Regions from separate parts of the Clostridium saccharoperbutylacetonicum N1-4(HMT) genome, predicted to be linked through region 1. Evidence: predicted binding sites of a transcription regulator. Region 1 holds the regulator's gene; the other holds the start of a gene.
What was found. Region 1 encodes CtsR, which represses protease genes until heat stress. Its sites were predicted from a motif close to AAGGTCAANNAAGGTCAAAT; they were not measured.
Positions count from the first base shown of each region.

Region 2: a site for CtsR is predicted at 2,350-2,369, ahead of clpB (ATP-dependent chaperone ClpB). Genes of this name have one in related genera too.

Region 1 is NC_020291.1:156,078-164,173, forward strand. It holds gene tmk (dTMP kinase) at 46-687, shown strand; gene CSPA_RS00745 (cyclic-di-AMP receptor) at 763-1,095, shown strand; gene CSPA_RS00750 (DNA polymerase III subunit delta') at 1,114-2,046, shown strand; gene CSPA_RS00755 (PSP1 domain-containing protein) at 2,050-2,955, shown strand; gene CSPA_RS00760 (heavy-metal-associated domain-containing protein) at 2,967-3,170, shown strand; gene CSPA_RS00765 (DUF362 domain-containing protein) at 3,294-3,464, shown strand; gene CSPA_RS00770 (MBL fold metallo-hydrolase) at 3,534-4,172, opposite strand; gene CSPA_RS00775 (CtsR family transcriptional regulator) at 4,347-4,802, shown strand; gene CSPA_RS00780 (UvrB/UvrC motif-containing protein) at 4,817-5,395, shown strand; gene CSPA_RS00785 (protein arginine kinase) at 5,388-6,395, shown strand; gene CSPA_RS00790 (ATP-dependent Clp protease ATP-binding subunit) at 6,418-8,096, shown strand, end outside.
Region 2 is NC_020291.1:5,619,159-5,627,254, reverse strand. It holds gene CSPA_RS24755 (helix-turn-helix domain-containing protein) at 1-346, shown strand, start outside; gene CSPA_RS24750 (helix-turn-helix transcriptional regulator) at 375-1,640, shown strand; gene CSPA_RS24745 (CBS domain-containing protein) at 1,810-2,202, opposite strand; gene clpB (ATP-dependent chaperone ClpB) at 2,486-5,098, shown strand; gene CSPA_RS24735 (HlyD family secretion protein) at 5,251-6,405, opposite strand; gene CSPA_RS24730 (TetR/AcrR family transcriptional regulator) at 6,451-7,125, opposite strand; gene CSPA_RS24725 (ABC transporter permease) at 7,127-8,096, opposite strand, start outside.

The DNA.
Region 1 (8,096 bases):
TCAAACTATTCTCAGATCAATATTCTTGAGAATGAGGTATTTGTTATGAAAAAAGGTTTATTTATAGTTTTTGAAGGGGGAGAAGGCTCTGGAAAAACAACAGCAATAGAAGAAGTATATAAATGGCTTATTGAGGAAGGAATAAAGTGCATACAAACAAGAGAACCTGGTGGCATTAAAATATCTGAACAAATAAGACAAGTTATATTAAACAAAGAAAATGTGATGATGGAAGCTCGAACAGAAGCATTACTATATGCCGCTGCAAGAAGACAGCATCTTGTAGAAAAAGTAATACCTGCCTTAGAAAAAGGAGTAATAGTACTTTGTGATAGATTCATAGATTCTTCATTAGCGTATCAAGGTTATGCAAGAAACTTAGGAATTGAAGAAGTCATGAGCATAAATAAATTCGCTATTGGAGAATATATGCCTGATATATCTATATTATTTGATCTTGATCCTAAAATTGGATTGGAAAGAATAAGCAATAATAATTCCAGAGAAATTAATAGATTGGATTTAGAAGAATTAGATTTTCATCAGAAGGTTAGAGATGGGTATAATATTGTTTATGAAAGAAATAAGGATAGAATCATAAAAATTGATGCAGAGCAATCAAAAGAAAATGTTATTAAGCAAATAAAATCTATATTAGATTCAAAAATAAAGTCATTGATTAACTAAATAATAAAAATGGTCATATTTGTGGTAAAATAATAATAAAAATAATAAATTATTATTTGAGGGTGGGGAATTATAATGAAGTTAGTAATTGCAATTGTTCAAGATGAAGATTCAATAGATGTTACAGAAGCATTAACAGAAGAAGATTATAGAGTTACAAAATTAGCAACAACAGGAGGATTTTTAAAATCAGGGAATACTACTTTAATGGTGGGAATAGAAGAAGAAAAAGTTCAAGCTGTTATTGATATTATTAAGAATATATGTAAAAAAAGAAAAGAAACAATAGTTACATCAAGTGCATTTGGAGGGAATGAAGGTGGGTATACACAGCAATATCCTATACAAGTTGATGTAGGTGGTGCAACTATATTTGTAATTGATGTAGATCAATTTGTTAAAATATAATTCCAAGGAGAGAGTGCATTGAGAAAAATAATAGGTCATAAAAATATTATAAACAATATAAATAGTAGGCAATTGAATGATTCGTTTTCTCATGCAAATTTGATAGTTGGAGATGATGGAATTGGAAAGAGTATAATAGCAAAATATCTTTCTAATGCTATTATAGAAGAGAAGAATAATGCAGAGAGTGTTGATATTGTAAGGTACTATCCTTCTTCAAGTTCTTTTGGAGTTGATGATGTAAGAAATATAATACTTGAGGTCAATAAAAAACCATATGAAGGAGATAAAAAAGTACTAATATTATATAAGTGTGATAAATTAACAATTCAAGCTCAAAATGCTTTACTTAAGACTATTGAAGAGCCACCTAGTGGCGTGTACTTAATATTATTAAGTGATTCTTTAGAAATAATATTAGACACTATAAAATCTCGTTGTCAAATATATAAGTTAACGCCATTGAAAAAAACAGAAATATCAAACTATATTGAGGATAATTATGCTAACTTAGATTCTGATATTAAAAAGTCTGCATTAGCTTATAGTGCAGGAATACCTGGGAATGTAGATAAGCTTATAAACGATGAAAAATTAAAAAAGCTAAGAGAAATATGCATTGAGATATTTGAAGACATTTTGAGTAGAGATCAAGGATATACATTAAAATATGGAGAATTATTAAAGAATGCTAAGGATGATAAGTTTGAATTATTAAATATACTTCTGTCATATTTGAGAGATATTATGCTTTTTAAAGAACTAAATAATGATGAACTTATTGTTAATTTTGATAAAGTAGATAAAATAAAGGATATATCGAGGAGAATATCTTATAAAAAGTTAAATAATATGTTAGAATACATAACAGAAGCTAGAATAAATTTTAATAGTAACACAAACTATTCAATGACCATAAGTGTTTTGCTTATGGGATTTGCGGAGGTATAATTGATGATAAAAGTTATAGGAGTAAGGTTTAAAAAGGCAGGAAAAATCTATTATTTTAGTCCATCAGAACTCAAGATTAATAAAGGTGACTATGTGATAGTAGAAACAGCTAGAGGAATAGAATTTGGCGAATGTGTTATAGGAATTAAAGATATAAACGAAGAAGATATAGTATCACCATTAAAGAATGTTATAAGAATTGCGGATGAAAATGATATAAAAAAACATAGAGAAAATAAAGATAAAGAAAAAGAAGCATTGGAAATATGTTTAGGAAAAATTCAAGAACATCAGTTAGATATGAAATTAATTGATGTTGAATATACATTTGATAATCATAAGGTTATATTTTATTTTACGGCTGATGGTAGAGTTGATTTTAGAGAATTGGTTAAAGATTTAGCTACAATATTCAAAACTAGAATAGAATTAAGGCAAATTGGTGTAAGAGATGAGGCTAAAATGATTGGTGGACTTGGACCATGCGGAAGATCAATGTGCTGCTCAACATTTTTAGGGGATTTTGCATCTGTTTCTATTAAAATGGCAAAAGAACAGAACCTTTCTTTAAATCCTACTAAGATATCAGGGATATGTGGAAGGTTAATGTGCTGCTTAAATTATGAGCAAACTACATATGAAAATATAAGAAAGAAATTGCCTAAGGTGGGATCTATAGTTAAAACTGAATTTGGGAATGGCGAAGTTATAGGCAATTCGATAGTTAAAGAAATAGTAAAAGTTAAAATTAAAAAAGGTGACGAAGAAGTAGTTGAAGAAATTAAGATAACAGATGTAGAACTTATTTCAGGAAAATATGAAGATACAATTGATGAAAATAATATAAAACTAGTAGTTGAATCAGAAGAAGATAAAACACTATTAAAAAATCTTATTAATGAAAAGTAGGAGGAATTTCTATGAAATCTGTTATTAAGATTTGTAATATGGAATCAAATAAAGATGCTAAGGTAATTCAAGAAATAATTGTTAATAATTCAGGTGTGATAGCTACAGAAATATCATTATCAAAGAAAGAAGTAACAGTAATATATAATGATAGTTTTTTGGCATTTGAAAAAGTTATAAATTCAATAGAAGACTTGGGATATATTATTATATAATTTAAATATTATTATATGTGAGAAAAAATAAATTTGTATCTGATATAAAATGCTTTAAAAAGATTAGAATACATGATAAAATGTAAGAGGTTAATCGCCACAATTTATTAGGAGGTGTTCTAGATGGCATTTGTTATTAATGATTCATGCGTTAGTTGTGGAGCATGTGCTGGAGAATGTCCAGTTAGTGCTATAACTCAAGGGGATACTCAATTCGTTATCGATGCAGATACTTGTATTGATTGTGGAAACTGTGCTAATGTTTGCCCAGTAGGAGCTCCAAACCAAGAGTAATAAAAAAAGATCGTCTTTTTAGACGATCTTTTTTATTTTTATAATTTATATAAAGTTTTAAAATTGCTTTTATGGGCATTTTAATAAAATACATTCTGGTTCGTAATTAGGATTTAAATTTGAAGTGTCTAAAATATTGGAATTAATTTTTTTCACATATTTTTGAGATAAAATAAAATTTTTAGGATCATCTAAATTTAAGGAAGTCTTATTGGTTTTATAATTCATTGGAATTATATATTTAGGTGAAATCAGTTTGCAGAGTTTTGTTGCTTCAAAACCATTTAGAGTAAAGTTACCATCAATTGGGATAAGCAAAATATCAATATTTTTTAAATTTTCTAATATAGATGAAGATGGGATATGACCCAAATGACCTAAATGACAGAGGGTATATTTATCTTCTTTAAATATATAAATAATATTAGAACCTCTTTTGTGCCCATTACACTTATCATGAAATGAATTAAACCCTTCTATTTTAATATAATTCATATCAAAGATTCCGGTTTGATTAATTAATTTAGTTGTATTGTTTGTAGTATTTAAATATGAAGTATCAAAATGATTATGACTAAATGTGATTAAATCACATTTTGGAAAAACATTTTCATATCCAAGGTTATTATCGAATGGATCGATTAAAATTCGTTTTCCAATAGATGTTTTTATTAGAAAGCAAGAATGTCCATACCAAGTTATTTGCATAAAACCACCCCCTACAAATTTTGGTCTATTGTATAGTATTAACACATAAAAATAGAAATAATCAATAATGTGTATTTACACTTTTAAAAATAAAATAAATATAGTATAATAATTATCACAAAGTCAAAGTAAGTCAAAAACAAAAATATTATTAAGGTTTAAGTAGGTGATTTTATGGCAAGACTTTCAGATATAATAGAAGAATTTATAAAACAAATGTTTAATGAAAATGCAAATAATGTGGTTTTTATACAAAGAAATGAATTGGCAGATCAATTTAGATGTGCACCATCTCAAATAAACTATGTACTAACAACTAGATTTACTTACGAAAGAGGATATTTAATAGAAAGTAAGAGGGGTGGAGGCGGTCATATTGCGATAAAACAATTGGAATATGACGATTTAAACAAAAGAGAAGAATTGATAAATCAAAGTATAGGAGATACAATAACATATCACAATGCAAATGCATTGGTCAATCACTTATTAGAATCTGGCATTATTGAAAAAAGAGAATGCGAGATAATGAAAATAGCAGTAAATGATAGAAGTTTAACTTCAGCAGATAATAAAAATAAAATAAGAGCCGATATTTTAAAAGGAATGATTATGATAATTTTATCTTAAAGGTGGGGATATATATGTTGTGTGAAAAATGTAGGAAAAATGAGGCGAAAATAAATTTAGTTACTATAATGAATGGACAAAAACAAGAAGTGTGGTTATGTGAGAATTGTGCAAAAGACATAGCAAATGTTCCATTTTTTAATCCTATATTAAAAAATATCAATTTGCCACTACAAGGAATGATTACAGAAATATTATCTAATGCAGATATGAATAAAAGTGATGTAGATAGTAATAAAATAAAAGAAACTGTTTGTTCAAATTGTGGATTAACTTATGATGAATTTAAAAAGTCAGGAAGGTTAGGATGCGCAAATTGTTACAAGGATTTTCAGGTTGTTCTTGAACCACGAATAAAGAGTTTGCAATTAGGGATAAAGCACATAGGAAAAATTCCTAAAATTAAGGGGAAAGAATTAGTTCAAAGACAAAGACTTAAAGGATTAAAGGAGGAAATGCAGCAATTAATATTGACGGAAGAATACGAAAGAGCTGCTATCATAAGGGATGAAATCAAAAAGTTGGAGTTATATATATTAGAAAATGGACTAAAACATGAATTTAATGTAAAGGAAGGTGAATGGAATGATTAATTATGAAGATGGACAAATAGGAATAGTATTAAGTAGTAAAGTATTACTTGCTAGAAATATTAATGATTTACCATTCCCGAATAAGTTGAATTACATTAAAGGGAGAGAGAATAGTAAAATAATATATAACACACTTAAAAACGAATTTATAGATGAAGAAATTACAATGCATGAAATTTGGAATACAAAAAATGATTTCAGTAAACAATATTTAGATAGGAATTTAATTAGTGAAGAACTATTAAAAAATTTTGATAAGGGTGCATTTATTGTTAATAAAAATGAAGATGTTAGTATTATGATAAATGAGAAGGATCATATAGGTATTCAATGTATTAGTGGAGGATTAAATTTAGACGAAGCTTTTAGCAGAGCATCAATCATTGATGATAAGTTAGAAAAGAATTTTGAATATGCGTTTGATGAAAATTTAGGATATTTAACAGCTTCACCAGAGAATGTTGGTACGGGAATGAAGGCTTCTGTGATATTGCATTTACCAGCAATTACAATGAGTGAGGAAATTAAAAATATCTCAAAAAATCTTAATGAAAGTGGGATGATAATAAAGGGTGTTTATTTGGATGGAAATAAGGTGCATGGAAATCTATATAGAATAGCAAATAAGGTATCATTAGGATTGACAGAAGAAAATATCATACGAAAATTAAAAGAAGCCGTTCTTAGTGTAATTACAGAAGAAAATAAATTTAGAGAGATACTACTTAGTAAATGCAGATATGAGCTAGAAGATAGAGTATTTAGAGCTTATGGAATATTAAAGAATGCAATTCTTCTAGACTTTAAAGAAACTATAGATTTATTATCTAATGTTAGATTGGGAGCAGAATTAGAGATTTTAAACATGAATAAAAATAAATTAGATAACTTATTCACACATGTAAGTGATTCAGCACTGCAAAATTACTTTGGAAAAGTTTTAGATGAAAAAGAAAGTAAGCATGAAAGAGCAAATTTTATAAAAGAAGTATTAGCCTGATGAAAGATAGGAGGTAAGTTATATGGAATATAATAAATTAACAGAAAGGGCTCAAGCTGTAATTTTAGAAGCTGAAAATGAATCTGAAAAATTTAAGCACGGATATGTTGGGACAGAACATATGCTGCTTGGAATATTAAAAGAAGATGGATATTCTGCAAAATTACTAAATAAACATGGCATTGATAGTGAAAAGATTAGAGCAATGATACATAGATATTTAGGATATGGTGATATTAAAAAAACAGATGATAATATATTACTAACACCAAGAACAAAAAGATTGGTTGATGAAAGTTTTGCAGCAGCTAAAAAATTAAATCATAAATATGTCAGTCCAGAACACATTTTGTTGGCGTTACTTAATCAAGAAGAGGGGATGGCTTATACAATTCTAAAAAGTTTAAATCTTAATTTTGCTATTATAAGTGAGGAGTTACTTGCATTTTTATCAGGAAATTATGAAGATAAAGTTAGTGATAAAAATACGATGGAAAATAAGAAGGCAGATACTCCTATGCTTGATAAGTATGGAAGAGATCTAACAGCATTATCAAAAGAACAAGGATTGGATCCTGTTATAGGAAGAGATAATGAAACTCAAAGGTTATTAGAAATTCTTTGTAGAAGGATTAAAAATAATCCATGTTTAATTGGGGAACCAGGAGTTGGTAAGACAGCGGTAGTAGAAGGATTGGCTCAAAGAATTGTTGAAGGAAATATTCCCGAAATACTAAGAAGTAAGAGAGTTATTTCTTTGGACTTAACGTCAATGATTGCAGGAGCAAAGTATAGAGGAGAATTTGAGGAAAGACTAAAAAAGACAATGGAGGAAATTATCAAAGATAAGGACATAATTATTTTTATTGACGAGATTCATACTATAATTGGTGCTGGAGGTGCCGAAGGCGCTATTGATGCATCAAATATACTTAAGCCAGCTTTGGCTAGAGGAGAGATTCAATGTATTGGAGCAACTACTATAGATGAGTATAGAAAATATATTGAAAAGGATTCTGCATTAGAGAGAAGATTCCAACCTATAGTAGTAGGGGAACCTTCAAAAGAAGAAACTTTAGAGATATTAAAAGGCTTAAGAGATAAATATGAAGCACACCATAGGGTTGAAATTACAGATGAGGCTCTAGAAGCAGCTGTTAACTTGTCAGATAGATATATAACAGATAGATTTATGCCAGATAAAGCTATTGATTTAATAGATGAAGGGGCTGCAAAAGTAAGAATACAAAGTTTGACAGCACCACCAGACCTAAAAGATTTAGAGGAAAGAATTGAAAATATAGGCAAGGAAAAGGAAGATGCTATTAGGGTACAAGATTTTGAAAGAGCAGCTAGTTTAAGAGATAAAGAGAGAGAGTTAAAAGATCAGCTAAACAATATGAAGAATAATTGGGACACACAAAATTCAATTAAGACACTAGTTGTGGATGCAGAAAAAATAGCAAGCGTAGTAGCATCTTGGACAAAAATACCAATAAGGAAATTAACAGAGTCAGAAAGCGAAAGATTATTAAATTTAGAAAACATACTACACAAAAGAGTTATAGGTCAAAATGAAGCTGTAAAATCTATAGCGAGAGCTGTAAGAAGAGCAAGAGTTGGCATAAAGGATCCAAATAGACCAATTGGAAGTTTCATATTTTTAGGACCAACAGGAGTAGGAAAAACTGAACTATCTAA
Region 2 (8,096 bases), 1.1 Mb from region 1:
AATGGATATTTGTAAAAGTTATTTAAAACTAAAAAATACAGGTGAATGTAGCAAAATATTAAAAGATATTGAAAGTAGTATAAAAAATGAAGATGTTGATAGGATTATTAACTGTAAGCTAATTGAATATACTATGTGTAATATTGATGAAAATTTTGAGCAGGCAGAAAATGTATTAATTGATACATATATACTGGCAAAAAATAGTGGAAGATTAACTAAGGCAGGAGAATTATCCATGAGACTTGGAAAATACTTTATATCTAAGAAGGACGTAGAAAAGGCTTCGTATTATTTAGATCAGGGAGTAAAATTGTTTGACGAAGCAGAACAACTAGAAAATTAAAAAATTTTTAAGTAAATGGGTGATATTTTTGGAAATACTATCAACTGGAGAAAAGATAAAAAGAGCTCGAATATTTAAAGGTATTACATTAAAAGAATTGTGTGGACACAAAATTTCAATTGCTAAAATGAGTTGCATAGAAAATGGGAAAATTAAGGCAGATAAAGAGTTACTTAAATATATAGCTGAAAAAATAGAAATAGATTTAGACTATTTAACAGAAGATGTTTATGAGCAAATATTAAATAACTTAAAAATTATAAGAAAAAATATTGCCTGTGATGATGATTCAGAAAATAAATTAAAAGATAATTTAAGTTATGCGATTAAATATAAATTTTATGATTTAGCATTTGAGTTAATTCATATATTATTTTCTTATTATGTAGAAGAAAATAAAGTTGAAAATATTCAATTAATAGTTTCACAATATTATGATTTATATCAAAGAAATAATAAACATAAAAATACTGTTATATATTTTAAAGATATGGCAAGATATCTTTCTCAAAATGGAGAATATATTGAAGCAATTTCATATTACAGTAAGCTTAGAGAAATGTTTCAGCAGCAAAAAGAAAAAATGGATAAGACGGAGTATTGCCTAATAGGTTATAATGAAGCTTTGTGTTATCAAAATATAGGAAAATCAGAGGAAGCGTATAGTATTTTATCTGAAATTATAGAATACGTTAATAGCCTTAAAACTGATGAAAGTAAAGGTAAGGTTTATCATATATACGCAACAGTATGCATCAAACTAAAAAAGGACTGTGTTGATGAATATAAAAAGAAAGCCTTTGAATATCAAAAACATAATCCTATTTCATTAGCACTATCTCATGGAAATTATGGAAAATACTATTTTGAAGCTGATGAAAGAAAAAAAGCAATTGCTGAAATACAAGAAGGAATTAAAATATTCCCACGAGATAATGTAGAAAAGAACGTTCAATTTTTAAATGATTGTACTGGAATACTAATTGATAATAAGGAATATGAAATCGCTGATAAAATGGCAGAAGAAGCTTTAAATGCAGCTATTATTACCAATAACATAAAGTTGATTGAAAAATCATATTATCTGAAGGGAACAATTCTTCAAAATATGAATTTATATAGTGAAGCAGAAAAATATATGAATTTATCTTTGGATTCACTTTATAAATTTGGATCAAGGGAGCAAAGGAAAGCTCGATATGTAGATATGGGAAAATTGTATTATAAACTTGGAGATATAGAGGATTCTATAAAGTATTACAATTTAGCATTGGCTGTAGATAAAAAAATTTAATAAAGTACAATTCTGTGTATATTAAAAGCACTTTAAGCTAGTTTTTCTACTTTAACTTGCCAAACTGAAGAGGTGAGCCAAGTAAAGTATGAGTCATCTAACTCAAAGTGCTTTATGCATTAAGAAATATTTATACAATTCTAAAAAATAAAAGATACACTATATTTAACTAATCATCATTATCTTCATTTTTACCTAGAAAATAATCTAATATATCATCAATAGTAATAACACCAACAATTTTATCATTATTTACTACAGGCATTGCGACAATATCATTTTTTCTCAAACGTTTAGCGACTGTTATAATATCTTCATCAGATTGCGAAAGTATTACAGACTTTGACATAACCCATTCAACAGGGCAGCTAACATAATGTCCAGGATGTATCATAAATCTATATATGTCAGCTTTAACTATCATTCCAACCAATGTTTCACTATCATCTACTACAGGCATACCGTTAATATTAAGGTCATGCATTAATTCTAAAGCTTTATCAATAGTATCGTTTACATTTATAATATGAAAATTTTTGTTGATAATAGAATCTACTCTCATAAAATCACCTCTTTTATAAATTTAACAGCAAAATATTTATTAACCAAAATTTTTGATAATTTATATATATAATAATATTTTACTACAAAATAGTAAATTTTAAAATAAAAGTTTATAATAAAAAATTAAAGAAAATTTAAAAACAAACTTTGACTTTCTTTGACCTATATATTATTATATAAGTAAAGAATAGTTATTTATATTGCAATCGTAAAGTATGATTTAAAAAAATACTTATGGAAATTAATAAAGGTATGGATATAAGAAATAAGGAGGAATATATATGAATATTGATAAAATGACATTAAGGGTTCAACAAGCATTAAATGATGCAAATGTTGCAGCAGTTAAGTATAATCATCAGCAAATAGATTTAATACATCTTTTTTCTGCTCTTATAGAGCAAGAAGATGGATTAGTGCCAAACATTTTTACTAAAATGGGAGTTCCGTTAAAGAATTTAAAAGATACTGTAAATAATGAATTGAATTCAATGCCAAAGGTATTAGGAGAAGGCGTTGGAAATGTATATATTACTAGAAAAGTTGAAGAGGTTTTGATTAAAGCAGAAGAGATTTCAAAGAAATTTGAAGATTCTTATGTTAGTGTTGAACACTTAATGTTAGCTATTATGGAAATCAAAAATAATAGTGAAATTTCAAAAATATTAAATAAATACAATATAACTAAAGATAATTTTTTGAAAGTTCTTTCAGAAGTTAGAGGAAGCCAAAGAGTTGAAACTCAAGATCCAGAGGGAACATATGATGCGTTAGCTAAGTATGGAACAAATTTAGTTGATCTTGCTAAAAAGCATAAACTTGATCCGGTAATAGGAAGAGATGAGGAAATAAGAAGAACTATAAGAATTCTTTCAAGAAGAACAAAAAATAATCCTGTCCTAATAGGAGAACCAGGTGTTGGTAAAACTGCTATTATTGAAGGATTAGCTGAGAGAATAGTTAGAGGAGATGTTCCAGAAGGATTAAAAGATAAAATTATATTTTCCCTTGATATGGGAGCTTTAATAGCTGGAGCTAAGTACAGGGGTGAATTTGAAGAAAGATTAAAGGCTGTTTTAAAAGAAGTTCAAAGCAGTGATGGAAGAATATTATTATTTATAGATGAAATTCATACTATAGTTGGTGCAGGAAAAACTGATGGTGCAATGGATGCAGGAAACCTAATAAAGCCATTATTAGCTAGAGGAGAATTACATTGCATTGGTGCTACTACTTTTGATGAATATAGAAAGTATATTGAAAAAGACAAGGCCTTAGAAAGAAGATTCCAACCTGTAATTATTGATGAGCCTTCGGTTGATGATACAATTGCTATTTTAAGAGGCTTAAAGGAAAGATTTGAAATTCATCATGGAATCAGAATTCATGATTCGGCTATAGTAGCTGCTGCAAAGCTTTCAGATAGATATATTCAAGATAGATTTATGCCAGATAAAGCTATTGATTTGATTGATGAAGCTGGAGCCATGATAAGATCAGAAATTGACTCTCTTCCAACAGAATTAGATGTTATAAGAAGAAAAATATTTAAATTAGAAATAGAAAAAGAAGCTCTTGCTAAAGAAAAGGATGATAATTCAAGAAATAGATTAGAGGATCTTGAAAAGGAATTAGCAGAATTAAAAGAGAAAAATGATGAAATGACTGCTAAATATACAAAAGAAAAGGAACAAATTACAGCTATAAAAACCTTAAAAAGTCAATTGGATGATGCAAGAGGAGAAATAGAAGCTGCTCAAAGAAATTTTGACTATAATAAAGTAGCTGAAATCCAATATAGTAAAATCCCAGCATTGGAAGAAGAAATAAAGCAAAAAGAAATTGAACTAAGAGATAACTATGAAGGTGCATTATTGAAAGAAGAAGTTACAGAACAAGAAGTATCAGCTGTACTTTCAAAATGGACTGGAATTCCTGTGACTAATTTGCTTGAAGGAGAAAGAGAAAAACTTTTAAGATTAGAAGATGATATGAGTAAAAGAGTTATAGGCCAAGGGGAAGCAATTGAAGCTGTAACTAATGCAATTCTTAGAGCAAGAGCTGGCCTAAAAGATATTAATAGACCAATAGGATCATTTATCTTTTTAGGACCAACAGGAGTTGGTAAGACAGAGTTAGCTAAGACTTTGGCTAGAAACCTTTTTGATTCAGAAGAAAGTATTATTCGTATAGATATGTCAGAATATATGGAAAAGCATTCTGTATCTAGATTAGTTGGAGCGCCTCCAGGATACGTAGGCTATGATGAAGGTGGTCAATTAACTGAAGCAGTAAGAAGAAGTCCTTATAGTGTAATTTTATTTGATGAAATCGAAAAGGCCCATGAGGATGTATTTAATATATTCCTTCAAATTTTAGATGATGGTAGATTAACAGATAATAAAGGTAAGACCGTTGATTTTAAAAATACTATAATAATAATGACTTCAAATATAGGAAGTGAATATTTACTAGAAAATAAAAATGATGAACATGTTGAAGAAGACATTAAAGCTAAAGTGATGAGTGTTTTAAAATCAAGATTTAAGCCAGAGTTTTTAAATAGAGTAGATGATACAATAATGTTTAAGCCATTAGCAGAATCAGGCATCAAGAAAATTATTGATATATTCTTAAGAGATGTAGGCTTAAGATTAAAAGATAAAAATATAGAAATAGAAGTCACAGAAGAAGCTAAGACAATAATGGCAAGAGAAGGATATGATGTAGTTTACGGAGCAAGACCTCTTAAGAGATATATCCAAAATATATTAGAAAACAGACTTGCAAGAATGATAATAAAAGGTGATTTGATTTATGGTTCTAAGGTTAGAATTGATGGGAATGGTGAAGAAATTACTATAGAACCTGTCTTATTACCAGATAAGCAATAGTTTGAGTATGTGAAAATGAGATATAGTTTTGAAAGTTCTGTTAGAATAAATTATTAATATATAAACACAACAGTCAGTCCAAATTGGGCCGCCTGTTGTGTTTGTTTTTTAAATTAATAAATAAACATTGATAATTATAGTATATGTCTGGATTATTTGATTGGAATTTCAACATTAGCAGTCATTCCAGATTTCAATGTACCATCACTATCAGTGATAGAAACTTTAATTTTAGTAGCTATATGCTTGCTATCAGAAGTTGACTGCTTGTCCTTAGGCGTATATTCATGTTTTAATGCTATATAGTTAACTGTTCCTGTTTGATTTCCTATTGCAGTTGTTACGTTTAGAGATTGATTATAAGAAATTTTATCTAGATATTGATCAGGTATATAGCATAGTACATATAAATCGTTCGAAATTGCTATATCAGCCACATCACTTCCTATATTTACAACATCTCCAAGCTCATAGTTTTTGCTTATTATTATTCCATCATTTAAAGCAACAAGATTACAGTTGTTTAAGTTGTTTTGAGCTTGATTTAATTGAGCAAGAACTTGATCCAAGTCACCTTGAGCAGCAGCAATAGCTTGTTTAGTAGAACCATTTTTTAATAAGGTCAATTGAGAATTTGCAGCATCATAATTTGCTTTTGCAGTATCGATTGCTTGAGAGGTAGCACCTTCTTGTAATAAACTTAGCTGCTCATTAGCGCTTTCAAATTTAAGTTTAGCTGATGAAAGCTGTGTAGAAGCAGTATCTAATTTATACTTTGCATCATCTAAGGTGCTTTTTGCTACTGCTCCACTTTGATATAACTGAGTTGTATTGTTATACTGAGTGTTTATGTAATCATAAGAAGTTTGAGCTGAATTAACAGCATCTTGAGCAATTGATACCTCATTTTTTGCTTGTTCAATTTGTTGATTTCTATTACCAGAAGTTAAAAGCTCTACTTGCGCTTTAGCAGCACGAACTTGTGCTTCAGCTTGATCAATCTGCTCTTGACGAGTTCCGATTTGAAGTTCTTCAAGTTTTGCTTTTTTCATATTCACAAGAGCCTGCATTTGATCAACATTGAATTTTTGATTAGTATTATCTATAACTGCTATGATATCACCTTTTTTTACAGTCTCACCTTGATTTTTTTTCATTTCTATAATTTTTCCTGAAACAGTACTTGTAGCAGGAGAAATGTTATTTTGAATATCGCCTTTTAATGTTAATATATTTGAATTAGAAGAACATCCAGTAGTAATAGCAAGGAAAAAAATAATTGATCCAAACATAAATAATTTTCTCATAAAATCACCCTTTGCAATTTATTTTTGTAATTTTACAGAAGTAGGTTAATTTGTAGTTGTGCTAGTTTTTGAAATTCCATTCATAATATAATGAACTAGATAATCTATATCCTCTTCACAATTGGGTAATTCAGGCAAAGCAATATAATGTAAGAATAGATACCCAAAAACAGAAGTAGCTATTAGATTTGCAATAGAATTGCTTGGAATATCAATAAGTTTACCTTGAGCTTTAAACTTATCAATAATAATCTTAATTCTTTTAACAGATGGCAGAATTACTGTATTTAATATCTTTTGTCTTAGTTCTGGATGAAAGGGAACTTCTTGAATAACAACTTTTATAATAGGTGCTGTTTCACAAATAAATTTCTGCCTATTTAAAATAAGTTTCTTTAAAAAGATTTCAAAATCAGCAGGATCATCATCTAAAATCTCTTTAAAATCATTAAGGAAGACTTCAAACAATGAATTATTTGATAATGCATAAGGAATAGCAAATAAAAGGTCTTTTTTAGTTTTGTAATAACGGAAAATAGTGCCTTCTGCAACTTTTGCATTTTTAGCAATTTCGCTAGTAGAAGTTGCTTCATAACCTTTTTCTGAAAATAGTTCTATAGCTGAAACAAGAATGTTAAGTTGTCTTTCAGTCATAGAATTTTCAGGATTGCATAGATTTATAAGTTCTTTTAAGGATTTTTTTTCTGTCAATTTAATCACCTCATATTTTACGGTATTTTTTAAGAGCAACTATATTTGCAAATATAAATAATACGCAAATAAAAATTAGAATTATTACATCAAACACTATATCATTCCAACCTTTGCCTCTAATCATAACATTTCTAAGAGCATCAGCAGAATACCACAGAGGCATAAATCGTCCAAAAGATTGAAGCCAAGGTGCCATTGTGCTCAAATCAAAAAGACCTGAGAAAAAAACTTGTGGTACTACAATTATTGGAATAAATTGAATCATTTGCAGTTCATTATTAGCAAAGGCAGATATAAAGGTTCCTATAGAAAGAGCCACTAGTGCGGTTAATATTGTAATTAGAATTACAAGTGTGAAGGAACCAATCATCATAATATTAAGAATATTAATTGAAAACCATGCGATAAGTGTAGATTGAATTATAGTAAAAACACCAAAGCCAAGTATGTATCCTATAACTATTTCCCATCTTCGTAAAGGAGTAGCAAGTATTCTTTCAAGGGTTCCGGATTTTCTTTCACCAAGAAAGGCAACCCCAGCTACTAGAAAAACAAAAAAGAATACAAAAAAGCCAATAAGTATAGGGCCAAAGTTATCAAAGGAAGACATATTTTCATAACCATACAAATACGTTATATCAGGTTTTGCAGAAGAACCTGTTGTAGAAAGTGCATTTTGAGTAAGTTTAAGAACAGCCTGACTTTTACTTGGGTCACTACCTTCCAAGGTTATTTTTGGAATTCCATTTTCAAAATTAATTAAAGCATCAATTTCTGAAGCTTCGAGAACAGCATGAGCAGAGCTTTCATCATATCTTATAACATTTGCGTCATTATCCTCTAACTTATTTACAAATTTAAGAGGAGCATTAATTATTCCGATTTTTGGATGATAATCAGACCCATCAAAAATAAATGACATTAATGTTAGTACTAATATTGGTGCAAGAATCATTAAAGCTATAGTACGTTTATCA